2 regions of the Janthinobacterium breve genome follow, and region 1 is predicted to be linked to the other one. Evidence: riboswitches for the same ligand, from Rfam matches in the RefSeq annotation. Region 1 holds a riboswitch; the other holds the start of a gene.
The links. A riboswitch is a leader RNA that binds a small molecule or an ion and turns the genes downstream of it on or off. The one in region 1 is predicted to bind thiamine pyrophosphate.
Positions count from the first base shown of each region.

Region 2: it holds a riboswitch for thiamine pyrophosphate, as region 1 does, so the genes downstream of both, thiC (phosphomethylpyrimidine synthase ThiC) here and ACQ4W0_RS11470 (TonB-dependent siderophore receptor) in region 1, are expected to answer to the same signal.

Region 1 covers NZ_JBNYXY010000005.1:246,663-254,400, reverse strand. Annotated here, with positions in the region: gene pnuC (nicotinamide riboside transporter PnuC) at 1-503, shown strand, start outside; gene ACQ4W0_RS11475 (AAA family ATPase) at 503-1,051, shown strand; gene ACQ4W0_RS11470 (TonB-dependent siderophore receptor) at 1,048-3,192, opposite strand; TPP riboswitch at 3,280-3,377, opposite strand; gene ACQ4W0_RS11465 (iron-containing alcohol dehydrogenase) at 3,444-4,601, opposite strand; gene ACQ4W0_RS11460 (ferritin family protein) at 4,744-5,049, shown strand; gene ACQ4W0_RS11455 (Imm26 family immunity protein) at 5,143-5,622, shown strand; gene ACQ4W0_RS11450 (sensor histidine kinase family protein) at 5,666-7,024, opposite strand; gene ompR (osmolarity response regulator transcription factor OmpR) at 7,038-7,738, opposite strand, start outside.
Region 2 covers NZ_JBNYXY010000015.1:22,859-30,596, forward strand. Annotated here, with positions in the region: gene thiE (thiamine phosphate synthase) at 1-131, opposite strand, end outside; gene thiD (bifunctional hydroxymethylpyrimidine kinase/phosphomethylpyrimidine kinase) at 142-918, opposite strand; gene ACQ4W0_RS26855 (thiazole synthase) at 918-1,712, opposite strand; gene thiS (sulfur carrier protein ThiS) at 1,728-1,931, opposite strand; gene thiC (phosphomethylpyrimidine synthase ThiC) at 1,952-3,865, opposite strand; TPP riboswitch at 3,945-4,060, opposite strand; gene ACQ4W0_RS26870 (hypothetical protein) at 4,168-4,425, opposite strand; gene ACQ4W0_RS26875 (response regulator) at 4,465-5,271, opposite strand; gene ACQ4W0_RS26880 (PAS domain S-box protein) at 5,300-7,543, opposite strand; gene ACQ4W0_RS26885 (Crp/Fnr family transcriptional regulator) at 7,587-7,738, opposite strand, start outside.

The sequences.
Region 1 (7,738 bases):
CGTGGCTGTTCGCCATCATTTCCTCGGCTGCCTACGGTTTCGTCTTTTTCGAGTCGCGCCTGTATGGCGACATGGCCTTGCAACTGCTGTTCATCAGCGTCTCGTTCTGGGGCTGGTACCAGTGGCTGCATCCGGCCAGCGGCGGCAAGACCCTGCCCGTCACGCGTCTGAATGGACGCGGCTGGCTGGCCTGCGCTGCTGGCTGGCTGGTCGGCTTCCTGCTCATCGCCTGGCTGCTGACGACGACGGACACGGACGTGCCCCATGCGGATGGTTTCCTCACGGCAGGCAGCCTGGTGGGGCAATTCCTGTTGTCGCGCAAGAAGCTGGAAAACTGGATCGCCTGGATCATCGTCGACGTGCTGTATGTCTGGCTGTACCTGCACAAGGGCCTGACTCTGACGGCTGTGCTGTATGCCTTCTTCGTCGTGATGGCCATCATCGGTTTGCTGGCGTGGAGAAAGTCGGCACCGGCCGCGCCCGATGCCATGGTCCTCAAGTGATGGCGCCTTGCGTGCGCGTGGCGATCCTGGGCGCGGAATCGTCGGGCAAGTCGACCCTGGCGGCCGCCCTGGCCGAGCGCTACGGCAGCGTCTGGGTGCCGGAATACTTGCGCGAATTCGTCGAGACGCAGGGCAGGGTGCCTGTCGCAGCCGACCAGTATGGTATTGCGCTTACGCAAGTCGAACGCGAAGCGGCCGCCGCCGCGCAAGCCAAACAATTCCTGTTTTGTGACACGACGCCCTTGATGACGGTGGTCTACAGCCGCCATTATTTTGATGGTGCGGACGCGCAGCTGGCGGCGCTGGCCGATGCCACGCAGTACGACGTGACGTTGGTGACGGCGCCCGACAGCCCGTGGGTGGCCGACGGCTTGCAGCGCGAGTCGGAAGCCGTGCGCCAGCTGATCTACCGCTATCTGCTCGACGAGCTCGACGCGCGCGGCATCGTCTACCACGTCTTGCACGACAACCTGGAGGCGCGCCTGGAACAGGCGGCGCCTTTGTTACAGCAGGCGCTCGCTGCAGCGCCTGCCATTTCCCTCAATTAAAAGTCAAACTGAGCCGATACCTTGAACGTGCGGCTGGCGCCCGGGTACAGATAACCATCGGACTCCGGCGTCACGTCGCGCCAGTAGAACTTGTCGGCCACGTTGTTGACGGCGGCGCGCAGCACGGCTGTCTTGCCGGCGATGCGCGTGGCGTAGGCGGCGCCCAGGTTGAACACGTGGTACGACGGCACGAAAGTGGTGTTGTTGTACTCAAACGCTTTCTTGCCCGCATATTCCCAGCTACCGTTGACGCTCAAGCCGGCCACCTGTTGTACGGCATAATCCGCATGCACGGCCGCCTTGAAGGCGGGCACGTTGGGCACGCGCTTGCCGTCAAGCGACGCTTCGCCCGTGTTCGATTGCTGGCTGTTCAGGGCCGTGAGCGAGACGCCCAGGTTCAGGTCGCGGGTCGCCTTGCCTTGCGCGGATAATTCCAGGCCACGGTGCTGCGCCTGGCCTTCACGCACGAAGTAGCCGGCGGCGTTCTGGAATTCCAGGCCCTTGCGGATCTGGAACAGGCTGGCCGCGACCATGAAGTCCGGCGTCACATCCATCTTCACGCCGAATTCGATCTGCTTCGAGCGGCTGGGCGTCAGCTCTACGTTGGCATTCATCGCCTTGCGGTCGGCCGTGCCGCCATGTTCCATGCCCTGCGAGTAGGCCGCATACACGGAGACATTGTCGAGCGGGGTGTAGACGAGCGCTACGTTGGGCAGCAGGAAGTCGTGTTTGGCGCGGATTTCCGTGTCGGCTTTCAACACATACTGGTAGCCGTCGACATTGATATGGCGCAAGCCGCCATGCAGCTTCCAGTTCGGCGCCAGGCTGACGATATCCTGCACGAAGACGGCGTTTTCCGTATCCTTGCGCACCAGGCGCACGGGACCCGTGACGCCGGGCGAGGTGCCGACGATTTGCGGCTGATAGATGTTGCTCACGCCCACCCAGTCGTACACGTACAGGCCGGCGCGGTCCTTGCGGCGGAAGGTCGATACGCCGGCCGTCAATTCGTGGCGCAGGGCGCCGGTGGCGAACTTGCCCTGGATCATGGCTTGCGCGCTCAGGGGCTTTTTCGTCTCGCCCAGGCTGCGGTAGTCATACACGTCGTAGTCGCCATTGCCGCAGAAGCCAGGGTACAGGTCTTGTCCGCTGCAACCATACGGGAAGGCTGTGTAGTCGTCGCGCTTGAACGAGTGCTGGTTGGCCGACAAGGTGGCGTGCCAGTCGTCATTGAATGCATACTGGAAGCGCAGGCCGATATTGCTGGTGACCGTTTCCACGGGGCGCGTCCACGGCTGCAGGTTGAGCATGGCGTCGGCGCTGATGCCGGTTGGCAAGGTTTTATTGTTCAGCAGCTGGAAGCCGGGCGCCGTCGCCTGCGCCTTGTCCTGGTAGTCGGCGTCCAGTTGCAGCAGCGCTTGCGGCGAGATTTGCCAGTCGAAGGCGCCGGAAATGAACTTGCGGTTGCCGTCCGCGCCCTTGATGTAAGAGCGCAGGCGCTCGGCTGCCACGTTGACGCGGTAGCCGAAGCGCGTGTCTTCCAGGCGGCCGCCCAGGTCGACGGCGCCGTACAGGGTGCCCCGTTCGCGCGCTTCCACGGTGACCGTGCGCAATGGCGCGGCGGTGGGGCGTTTGACGATGAAGTCGATCACGCCACCGGGCGCGGCCACGCCTGCCTGCAAGCCGGCCAGGCCCTTCAGGACTTCGATGCGCTCCTTGTTTTCCAGCGGAATTTGGGTGTCGCCAGGAATGGCCACGCCATCCTTGCGGTAGCTGGAATTATTGTCGAGCTTGAAGCCGCGGATGGAAAATTGCTCCGCATAGCCGACGGCGTTGTAGGCGTCGTTGATGCTGGTGTCGAGCTTGACGGCATCGCTGAGATTGCGGATTTGCAAGTCCTGCATGTCTTTTTGCGAAATGACGGTGACGGACGCCGGCGTCTGCAGCAGGGGTGCGTCGGAAAAACCGCCCACGGAGGCGCGCTTGGCGGCCGGTGCCTTGCTGGCCGTGACGACGACTTCGGCCATGCTTTGCGTGTCGGCCTGCGCTTCGGCGGTGTCAATCGCGGCCAGGGCGGGCGCGGCAAACGCGTGCAGGATGGCCAGGGTCAAAATGGAAACAGATAAATTCGGTGTGGACATAGATTGCTCGTGGTTCAAGCCGTCTCTTGCGAAAGAGCACGGCAGGCTGCTTGTTCGGCTGGCGCCAACGCAGGAGCTATCAAAGGAGGGAGGTACTTTGCGCTTTCCTTCGCTGGCATTATCCAGATCAGGTACGAAGGGTATCTCTCACCCGGATGACTGCTCCAGGACCCCTAGCGGTTGACAGCTTAGCATGAAGCACGGCCAGCTGTCCCAACTGGCTGACCGTTTTACAACAGTGTGGGCAGCTTCTACAAGCTCAGTTCCAGCACCTTGCGGCTGACGGCTGGCGTGATGTCGCGCTGTTCGCCCAGCGCCGTCATGCCGTGCGTTTCCAGGGCGGCCACGACGGCGTCCACGCTGGCGTGATTCAGGCCGTAGTCGGCCAGGCGCGTCTTGACGCCCATGTGGCGGAAGAAAAATTCCGTGCGCGCGATGGCCGCCTCGATGCGGCCATCCTCGTCGCCGCCATCGAGGCCCCACACGCGGGCCGCATATTGCAGCAGCTTGGCGCGCTTGGCCTGCTTGCGCACGCGTAGCATGCTGGGCAGGATGATGGCCAGGGTTTGCGCGTGGTCAAGTTCATACAGGGCCGTCAATTCGTGGCCGATGGCATGCGTGGACCAGTCCTGCGGCACGCCCACGCCGATCAGGCCGTTCAAGGCCAGGGTGGCGCTCCACATCACGTTGGCGCGCACATCGTAGTCGTCCGGGTGCGACAGGGCTTTCGGGCCTTCCTCGATCAGCGTCAGCAGAATGCCTTCGGCGAAACGGTCCTGCACGGAGGCATTGACGGGGTAGGTCAGATACTGTTCCATGACATGCGCAAACGCATCGACGACGCCATTGCCCACCTGGCGCAGCGGCAAGGTAAACGTTTTCGACGGGTCCAGCACGGAAAATTTAGGATAGACCTTGCGGCTCATGAACGAGCGCTTTTCCTGCGTGGCCTTGCGCGTGATCACGGCCGAGCCATTCATTTCGGAACCCGTGGCCGGCAAGGTGAGCACCGTGCCGAAGGGCAGGGCGGCTTCGACGATCTTGCCGCCTTTCGCCAGGATGTCCCAGGCATCTCCCTCGTGCAGGGCGGCGGCGGCGATGAACTTGGTGCCATCGACCACGGAGCCGCCGCCGACGGCCAGCAGGAAGTCGATGCGCTCGTTTTTCACCATGGCCACGGCCTGCATCAGGGTTTCATAGCTGGGATTGGGTTCGATGCCGGCAAATTCGAGCACCGTATGGCCGGCCAGCGCTGCCCTGACTTCATCGTAGACGCCGTTCTGCTTGATACTGCCGCCGCCGTAGGTCATCAGGACCCGCGCCTGCGGCGGGATCAGGCCGGCGATGGCGGCGATCTGGCCCTGGCCGAAGAGGATTTGCGTTGGATTGTAAAAGTCGAAATTGAACATGGGGCTCCTGCCGCTGAAGTTTAGGCTGTTGCTGAGCCATGATTATGGCCGAACGGGTGGAAACGTGTCGTGGACGCTTGAGCTTTTCGCCCGCGCGGTGGAGAATGCAGCCGATGTCACCACCACGCGAAAAGGAATGCGCATGACCACCGTCCCACTGGAAGAAGCGGGCTTGCCGGCCACGGCACTCGACATGCACCGCGCCATCGGCGCCACCATCGCCGCGCTGCAGGCGCTGGATTTGAACAGCCAGCGTTTCGAGGCGTGCACGGACCCGGAACTGCGCCGCGTGCTGGCGCATGCAGGCGACACCAGCCGCAAGGAAGCGGCCATGCTGCTCGAATGGATGCGCCGCCGCGACGCGCGCCTGGACACGGCCATGAAGGAAGCGCTGTTCAAGGCGGGGCCGATTGTTGCCCAGTATCATTATGACGAGAAAATAGTGTAACTATTGGTTTGTTGCCGTGGCGTACCATGCGCCACTTTCGCCTTGCATCGCGTAGACTGTGCCCCGAACACGTTTTTGGGAGAGTTTGCAACGATGAGATCATTACCATACCGAGAAGGCAGCTGGTTTGCCGTGCCCCTGCCGGGCGGCGGCTATGCCGTCGGCGTGGTGGCGCGCAGGGCGCCTTCCGGGCGCATCATGCTGGCGTACATGTTCGGGCCGAAGCGCGACAGCCTGCCTGCGCTGGACGAACTGGAAGGCTTGCGGCCGGAACAGGCCGTGCGCCGCCTGCGCACGGGCGACATGGCCCTGCTCAACGAGCGCTGGCCCCTGCTGGGTGACAGCCACCACTGGGAGCGCGATGCCTGGCCCATGCCGGCCTTTATCCGCCGCAATGAATCCTTGCAGCGCGCCTGGCGCGCCATCTATGCGGACGCGGACCCTGCCAAGTTGAACCGTGAGGAATCGATACCCTTCGATACGCCGGGCATGGAAAGCGATTCGCTGTACGGCTACGGGGCGACGGAATTGTTGATGAATAAATTGCTGGCGCCGGAGCAGGCGTCGGTTTAATCACCGGGGTCAGGCCCGACGGGACTGACCCCGGTGTGTTAGCTTACGCCGCTGGCAAGCTGATCTGAAACGCCAGGCCGCCACCTTCGCGGTTGCGCACTTGTAAGTCAGCGCCATGGCGCAGCAGCACGCGGTCGACGATGGCCAGGCCCAGGCCGGCACCGTTGGCTTGCCCGCGTGCCGTGTCGAGGCGGGTGAACGGTTTCAACAGTTGCTCGATCTTTTCCGCCGGCACGCCCGTGCCGTGGTCCTGCACCTCGATAATCACCTTTTTCACGCCGTGGCTGGTGCGCACCTGGCAGGCGATATCGATTTCCGTCATGTCGCTGCCCGGCGTCTTGCCATAGCGGCGTGCATTCTCGACCAGGTTGTTCAGCACGCGGCGCAAGTCGGTGGGATTGCCCATCGCATGCGCGCCTTCCGCGATGGTGGCATTCATCTTCACGTCCGGCAGGCGCATCGCTTCGCGCGTCATGTCGCTCAGCAAGCCGCTCAGGTCCACGTTCGTAAAGCTCGACGCTTCCGTCGGCTTGGCATAGTCGAGGAACTGGCCGATGATGGCGTCCATTTGCCCGATATCGGACTGGATGCCTACACGCGCCTCATCCGACAGGTTCGCCATTTCCACTTCCAGCTGCATGCGCGTCAGCGGCGTGCGCAAATCGTGCGAAATGCCGGCCAAAATCACGGCGCGGTCCGATTCCACCTGCTTCAAATCATCGACCATCTGGTTGAAGCTGCGGTTCGCCTCGATGATTTCGATCGGGCCTTTTTCCGGCAGCGGCGCCGGCTGCTTGCCCTTGGCGATGTCGCGCGCGGCCGCCGTCAAACGCGACAGCGGTAAATTGATCAGGCTGGAAATGATGGCTGCGCCCAGCAGCGATAGCAGGGAGACCAGGCTGGCCCAGCCCAGCCACTGGAAGCCCGTCAGGCCGCGCAAACGCTCGCGGTCCAGCATCAGCCAGTACTCGTCGTCGTCGATCTTGAAGCTGACCCAGAAACCGGCCACGCCGTTGACGCGCGCGGAAAAGCGCGTGTCCTTGCCCAGCTTGGCTTTCACCTGCGCCTCGATCTCGGGCATCAGGTAATTGTCGGGCGGCGGCTCGATGCGGTCGTCCTCTTCCAGCGAGAAGATGCGGATGCCTTCATTGCTGACGAGGTCGAACAGCAGTTCGCGCCGCAACTCGGGTGCCGAGTGCGTCAGTGCCGCATGTGTGATGGTGACGACGGAAATGATCTGGGCGGAAATCTGCTGCGCCTGCGGCTCGCGCTGGATGACGGAAATCATGCCGATCCAGGTGATCATGCTGACCGTGGTCAAGGTGCCGAGCAGCAAAAAGGTGCGCCAGAACAGGCCGCTTTTCAGCCGCGCCAGGCTGATATCGGGAACAAGCTTCATCATGCCTTGCCTGCGATCAGCGCGGCTGTCCGTCCGGGATGAAGACGTAGCCCAAGCCCCACACGGTCTGGATGAACAGCGGGCTCGACGGATCGGGTTCGATCAGCTTGCGCAGGCGCGAGATTTGCACGTCCAGGCTGCGGTCGAATACTTCGTATTCGCGGCCACGCGCCAGTTCCATCAGTTTCTCGCGCGACAGCGGCTGGCGCGCATGGCGGGCAAACACTTTCAGCACGGAAAACTCGCCTGTTGTCAGGGGCACCGTTTCGCCATTCTTTTTCAGGGTGCGCGTGCCCAGGTCCAGCACGAAGTCGCCGAATTCGAAGGTTTGCGGCGTTTCCGACGGCGCGCCCGGGATTTCATCGGGACCCTTGCGGCGCAGCACGGCGCCGATGCGGGCCACCAGTTCGCGTGGGTTGAACGGTTTCGGCAGGTAGTCGTCGGCGCCCATTTCCAGGCCCACGATGCGGTCCACGTCTTCGCCCTTGGCCGTCAGCATGATGATCGGTGTCTGGTCACCCGCGCCGCGCAGGCGGCGGCAGATCGACAGGCCGTCTTCGCCGGGCAGCATCAAATCGAGCACCAGCAAGTCGTAGCGTTCGCGCAGCCACAGCTTGTTCATGGCCGTAGCGCTCTCAGCCGTGAAGACATTGAAACCCTGTTCAGTCAGGTAGCGGCGCAGCAGATCGCGCAGTCGCACATCGTCATCGACCACCA
Region 2 (7,738 bases), on a different contig from region 1:
CGTTGGTCCGCCTCGGCGCTCTTGTGGCGATATTGCAGCAGGGCCACGCCTTCCTGCAAGGCTTGCTCGCTCACGTCGAGCAGGCGGTCGGTGTCATCCCAGTCGGGGGTGACCAGATACAGTCCACGCATGATGTTTTCCTTAGTCATTGAATCGTTGCGGTATCAGCTGACCTGGCGCAATCGCATACGCGCCGGCCAGGGCCGCATGGCAATAGCTTTGCGCCAGCGCAAGCGCTTCCGCCAGCGGCTGGCCCAATGCCATACGCGCCGCGATGGCGGAGGCTAACGTACAGCCGCTGCCGTGGAAGGCGCCGGGCAGGCGTGGCCAGCGCCATGTCTGCTCCCCGCCTCCAGCATCAAGCCAACGGTTGAGCACTTCCTCACCGTCGCCATGCCCGCCCGTCACCAGCACGTTCTTGCAGCCTTGCGCGCGCAAGTGTCCTTCGCCACCGAGAGCCAGCGCTTCGGGGCCGTTCGGCACGATCACGGTCGTCAGCGGCAGCAAGGGCGCCAGCACCAGCACGGCATCACCCGTGCTGAGCACGTCGCCATGGCCGCTGGCCAGCACGGGGTCGAGCACGACAGGTAAATCCGGCCGGGCCAGCCGCAATTGCGCGATCAGTTGCGCAATTGCGGCCGCATTCGCGGCGCTGCCCGGGATGCCGATTTTCACGGCGCTGATCACCATCTTGTCGATCAGCGCCTGCGCCTGGCGGCGCAGCAATTCCGGCGCCACCGGTTCGACAGCAAACACGCGGTCGTTGTCCTGCACCGTCAGCGCCGTGATCACGGGCAGCGCATGCGCGCCCTGCGCCGCAATGGCCACGATATCGGCGGCCAGGCCGGCGCCGCCCGACGGGTCGAGGCCGGCAAACACCAGCACAACCGGACGACACGGCAGACGCTGTTGCACCATCACGCCAGGCGGCCCGCCATCGGCGACGACGGCGAAGCGGCGAATTTACGGGGCATGCGTCCCGCCAGAAACGCTTCGCGTCCGGCCCGCACGGCCAGCTTCATCGCATGCGCCATGCGCACGGGGTCGCGCGCGCCGGCAATGGCCGTGTTCATCAGCACGCCATCGCAGCCAAGCTCCATGGCAATCGCCGCATCGGACGCCGTACCCACGCCTGCATCGACGAGCACGGGCACTTTCGCCTGGTCTATGATCAGCGACAAATTCCACGGATTCAAGATGCCCATGCCCGAACCGATCAGGGATGCCAGCGGCATGACGGCCACGCAGCCAATATCTTCCAGAATCTTTGCCTGGATGGGGTCGTCGCTGCAATAGACCATCACGTCAAAGCCATCCTTGACCAGCGCTTCGGCGGCGATCAGCGTTTCCGGCATATGCGGAAACAGGGTCTTTTCATCGCCCAGCACTTCCAGTTTCACCAGATTGCGTCCACCCAAGAGTTCCCGCGCCAGTTGCAAGGTGTAGACGGCATCCTTCGCGTTGTAGCAGCCGGCTGTGTTCGGCAAAATCGTGTACTGGTCGGGCGGCACGAAATCGAGCAGGCTGGGCGCGTTAGGGTCTTGCCCGATATTCACGCGGCGTATCGCCACCGTGATGATTTGCGCTTCCGCAGCGTCCGTCGCTTCGCGCGTCTGCGGCAAGTCCTTGTACTTGCCGCTGCCCACCAGCAAGCGCGATTGGTACTGTTTGCCTGCGATGGTCAGCAGGTCGTCATTGTTATTACTTGTCATTGCTTTTTCCTTAGTCTAGCCGCCGCCGATGGCGCGGACGATTTCCACTTGGTCTTGCACCTGCAAGACCTGTCCAGGCCACGCCTTGCGCGGAACGACGTTGCGGTTGACGGCCAGCGCCAGCGCCTGGTTTTCCAGCGACAGCGCGGCAATCAGTTGATCCAGGGTTTGCCCCGGCGGCACCTGATGCGGCGCGCCGTTGAGCGTGATGGATATCAATGCAGGCATCACGCTCTCCTTCAGACCTTGCGGTACAGCTCGGCGCCGTTCTTGATGAACTCGATGGCCTTGATTTCCATGCCCTGCTTGAGCGCCTTGTCTTCCGCGATGCCCATGCCGGCCGCGTATTCGCGCACTTCCTGCGTGATCTTCATCGAGCAGAAATGCGGGCCGCACATGGAGCAGAAATGCGCCACCTTGGCCGAATCCTTGGGCAAAGTTTCATCGTGGAATTCGCGCGCCTTGTCCGGGTCCAGGCCGATGTTGAACTGGTCGTCCCAGCGGAATTCGAAGCGCGCTTTCGACAGGGCATTGTCGCGGATTTGCGCGCCCGGATGGCCCTTCGCCAGGTCGGCCGCGTGCGCCGCGATTTTATACGTGATGATGCCGTCCTTGACGTCGGCCTTGTTGGGCAGGCCCAGGTGTTCCTTCGGCGTCACGTAGCACAGCATGGCCGTGCCATACCAGCCGATCATGGCCGCGCCAATGCCGGACGTGATGTGGTCGTAGCCGGGCGCGATGTCGGTGGTCAACGGCCCCAGCGTGTAGAACGGCGCTTCGCCGCACTGCTCCAGCTGCAAGTCCATGTTTTCCTTGATCAGCTGCATGGGCACGTGGCCCGGGCCCTCGATCATCACTTGCACGTCGTGCTTCCAGGCAACTTGCGTCAGTTCGCCCAGGGTTTTCAGTTCGCCCAGTTGCGCTTCGTCGTTGGCGTCGTAGATGGAGCCGGGGCGCAAGCCGTCGCCCAGCGAGAACGAGACGTCATACGCCTTCATGATGTCGCAGATATCTTCGAAATGCGTGTACAGGAACGATTCCTGGTGGTGCGCCAGACACCATTTCGCCATGATGGAACCGCCGCGCGAGACGATGCCGGTCAGGCGCTTGGCCGTCATTGGCACGTAGCGCAGCAGCACGCCCGCGTGGATGGTGAAGTAATCGACGCCCTGCTCGGCCTGTTCGATCAGGGTGTCGCGGAAGATTTCCCACGTCAGATCTTCCGCCTTGCCATTGACCTTTTCCAGCGCCTGGTAAATGGGCACGGTGCCGATGGGCACGGGGCTGTTGCGCACGATCCATTCGCGCGTTTCATGGATGTGCTTGCCGGTGGACAAGTCCATCACATTGTCGCCGCCCCAGCGGATGGCCCAGGTCATCTTTTCCACTTCCTCGCCAATCGACGAGGTGACGGCCGAGTTGCCGATGTTCGCGTTGATTTTCACCAGAAAATTGCGGCCGATAATCATCGGTTCGACTTCCGGGTGGTTGATGTTGGCGGGAATAATGGCGCGGCCGCGGGCGATTTCCTCGCGCACGAATTCAGGCGTGATTTCGGCCGGGATGCTGGCGCCAAACGACTGACCCGGGTGCTGGCGACCCATCAGTTCGGCCAGGCGTTCGCCCATGGGACCGGAAGCCTTGAGCTCGCGCAAGTATTCCTGGCGACGCATGTTTTCGCGGATGGCGACGAACTCCATTTCCGGCGTGATGATGCCCTGGCGCGCATAGTGCATTTGCGTCACATTCTTGCCGGCAATGGCGCGGCGCGGCTTGCGGTGCAGGTTGAAGCGCAGCTCGGCCAGTTTCGGGTCCGCTAGGCGGGCGATGCCGTAGTCGGAGGTGGGGCCGGGCAATTCTTCCGTGTCGGCCCGCTCCAGGATCCACGGCAGGCGCGGCGTATCGAGGCCCGAGCGGATGTCGATGTTCACGTCCGGGTCCGTGTAGGGCCCGGACGTGTCGTAGACGTAGATCGGTGGATTCTTTTCGCCGCCGAACGACGCTTCCGTGTCGGACTGGCTGATCTGGCGCATGGGCACGCGGATGTCGGGGCGGCTGCCTTCGACGTAAATCTTGCGCGAATTGGGCAGCGGCGCGATGGCGGCTTCGTCGACCGTGGCGGTGGCGGAGAGGAATTTCGGGTTGGCGTTCATTTTGGCTCCTTGGCTAGACTATTTTTAAGCCTGGAGCCAGCTAAGGAGGTTCGGCTGCGCGCACGCGGAAAAGCGTGGTGCGTTCATCCTAAAGCTTCCCTTCGCTGGCATTATCCAGATCAGGTTCGGAGGGTATTTCTCACCCGCGCTTGCACTGTGTTTCCACAGCGAAAGGCAGGACCCCTAGCGTTTGCCGCCTTGCGGCAGCGAGCCAATTATACGCGGTTCGCGCCGCGTGGCCAGATGATTTCTTGGTTTGTCGTCTATGTGCATCTGCTGCAATGCAGCAGATGCCAGCACGCTTATTTCTTCTTGCCCCAGCGCCAGCTGGTCGGTTCGCCCTTCAGCTGGCAGATGAAAATGAGCACGGCAACGACGGCCACTTCATACACGATGTAGCCGACCAGCATGGTTTGAGGGGGAAACAGGAAGGCGCCGCAGGCGAACAGCGCCAGCGCGGCCAGAAACACCAGCCAGCCCTGCCAGGTGATGGGCAAGCCCCAGCCCCAGCCATAGGTCTTGGCGGGGAACCAGTAGTGGGGTGGTGATTTGTCTGCCATGGTGCTTTCCTTGTCGATATCGATAGCAACAAGTATAAATCAGGCGCTTCGATGGCGCTCCGTGACATCGAGGCCGATGCCGCGGTAGCCGATGAAGCGGCTGCCATTGTCGAACATCGGTTCGCCGCTGACTTGCAGGTACTGCGTGCTGCCATCGAGGTTGGCGCGGCTGTAGATGAAGTCGAGGAAGGGTTCGCGCGCGGCAATTTTTGCGTCGAGCGAGGCGCGCTCGGCCGCGTTCCAGCGTTGCGGCTGTTCTTCGCTGCCGATGCCCAGCATTTCGGCCACGGGGCCGGAAAAGCGCGTCAGATTGCCCTGCGCATCCTGTTCCCAGTACCAGTCGGACGACAGCTCCGTGAAGCGCTGGAAGCGCGCTTCGCTTTCGCGCAACTCCGCCGTGCGCTCTTCCACCATCTGTTCCAGCGACTTGTTGTATTCGGCCAGCTTCTGGTACAGCAAACGCACTTCCAGCATGTTGTGGATGCGCGTCTTCACTTCCACCAGGTCGAAGGGCTTGCTGACGAAATCCTTGGCGCCCGCCTGCAGCGCGCGCAGCTTGTGGCCGGGCTGGGCCGTGATCACCAGCACGGGCAGATAGCTGCCCGCCTCGATGTCGCGCAAGCCTTCCATGACTTCGAAGCCATCCATTTCCGGCATCTGCAAGTCGAGCAGGATCAGGTCGTAGCGGTGCTGCTGGTGCAGCGCGTGCACGGCTTGCGGGTCCATGGTGGACGTAATGCGGGTGTAGCCGGCATTGCGCAGCATCTGTTCCAGCAGCATGACGTTGGCCTCCTGGTCGTCAACGATGAGGATGCTGGCGTTCAGGATCTCGGTGGCTTGAAGCATGGCGGTATTCCTAAAATGAAGTGCTGAATTAGCGTACTGCGTGAGTGTCGTCGGCCAGGCCATGCGCGGCCGCATGGTGCAGGGCCACGTCGAGCGCCTCCATGAATTCGACGACCTTGATCGGCTTGGTCAGGTAGCGGAAGAAGCCCGCCTCCAACCCTTTTTCTATGTCGCGCGGCACTGCATTGGCCGACAGCGCCATGACGGGAATATGACTGGTCAGCGGATCGTCGTGCAGGATGTGCAGCGCGCCGTAGCCGCTGATGCCGGGCAGGTTGATATCCATCAAGATCACGTCCGGCTGATACGTGCGCGCCAGATCGATGCCCAGGTGCGCATCGATGGCGGTCAGCAGTTTCAAATCGCTGCGACGGGCGATCAATTGCTCCACCAGTGCCAGGTTGGCCGGATTGTCTTCCACGTACAGCAAGGTGCGCTGGCTTTCCTGGTCTTCCTGCACCACGGGCAGCACTCCACCCTCTTCCAGGTGCAGTTCCGGCGCGCGCGAGGCTTTGAATTCCACCCAGAAGGTAGTGCCCAGGCCCACCGTGCTGTCGACGCCAATCTGGCCGCCCATTAGTTCGACCAGCTGCTTGGTGACGACCAGGCCGATGCCCGTGCCCTCTTCCGTGCTGCTTTCCTGGCCCAGGCGGTTGAAAGGCTGGAACAGCTGCGCCATCTGCTCGGCATCCAGGCCGGCGCCGGTGTCGGTGACGCTGGTGCGCACCTTGTCGCCGTGCTGGCGGCAATCGACCTTCACGCTGCCGCCGCTCTGGTTGTATTTGATGGCGTTCGACAGCAGATTGATCATCACCTGTTTTACGCGCGTGCGGTCGGCATGCACATAAAAGGCCTTGCCGCAGCGGGGGAAATGCATGCTGATGCCGCGTTTTTCCGCCTGTGGCGCGATCATCGCCTGGCAATCCTGCAGCACGTCGAGCAAGGACATCGCCTCTTCCGACATGGTGACCTTGCCCGATTCGATCATGGCCAGGTCGAGGATTTCATTAATCAAACGCAACAGATACCAGCCGCCCTTGAGGATCTGGTCGATCGAGCGCTGCTGCGGCAAGCTGGGCGCCGGCGTCTCGGATGCCATCAACTGGGCAAAGCCCAGCACGGCGTTCAAGGGCGTGCGCAATTCATGGCTCATGCTCGACAGGAATTCGGACTTCGCCAGGTTGGCCTTTTCCGCCGCCTCGCGGGCTTTTTCCATCTCGATATTCGTGTCCTGCAAGGCCTGTTCAAATTGCTTGCGCTCCGTGACATCGCGCGCGGCGGCAAACACGCCCTGCAGCTTGCGGTCGCGGTCGTGGAAGGTCGAGGCGTTGTAGGAAACAAAAGTCTGCTTGCCGTCACGCGCCAGGGCTGTCAGCTCGTAATTGGTCAATTTTCCTTCACGCAACACGCGCACGATGGCTTCCTCGGCCCGTTCCGGTTCCGTAAAGTAATTTTTGCATGGCGCGCCGATCAGCTCGTCGCGGGTGCAGCCCGTCAACGCTTCCATCTGCTGATTGACGTCGCTGATGATGCCGCGCGGGTCCGTCGTCATCAAGGCATCGATATTCGATTCGATCAGCGAGCGCGTATAAAACTGCTGGTCGCGCAAGCGCTGGTCCAGCAGCGCCTGTTCCGCCTCGACCTGCTTGCGCGCCGTGTTATCGGTGCCGATCAGCAAGTAGCCGATGACCTTGCTCTGCGCGTCGCGCAGGGCCGTCACGGAGACGATGGCGGGGAAGCGGCTACCATCCTTGCGGATATAAGTCAGCTCATAAATGTCTTCGATGCCGCGCATAGCCTTGAACACCAGCGCTTCGACGCCGGGCGTGATGACAGTGTCGAGTTCAGCACTGAGGGCGGCGGCGCGCGCGATAATTTCTTGCGCGTCGGAAATACCGGCCGGCGTCAGCTTGTCGACCACGTCGCTGGCTTCATAGCCGAGCATGCGTTCGGCGCCCACATTGAAAATCTGGATCACGCCCTGGGCATCGGTGGCGATGCAGGAGAAATTGGCGCTGTTGAAGATCGCATCCTGCAAGGCGCCCGCCTTGAGCAGTTGGCGTGGCAGGCTGGCCGCCACCGTGCGTCGGTACAGTGCCACCAGCAGCATCAGCAGCAGGAAGGCCAGCGCGTCAATGGCGCATGCCGTCTCGAACGGCGCGCGCCAGGCCAGCACGCCGACGGCCAGCAGCACGACGGCGCTGAACGAAAATGCCAGCGCCATGGGCCAGCGCGAGGGTGCGCGCGGGGGAGTGTTTTCGACAGATTGCATGATGAGCCTGGGCAATGACAACGATAAAAAGGGAAATGCGGTATTAGGAACCCTGACGCTGGCGCACGTCCGATAGCAGGCGCGTGAATTCCTTCTTCACCACGCCATAGCATTCGCACACATGGCCTTCGAGCCCGGCGCGGTCCAGCACGGAAATATGGCCGCGCCGGTAACTGATGAAGCCGCGCGCCTGCA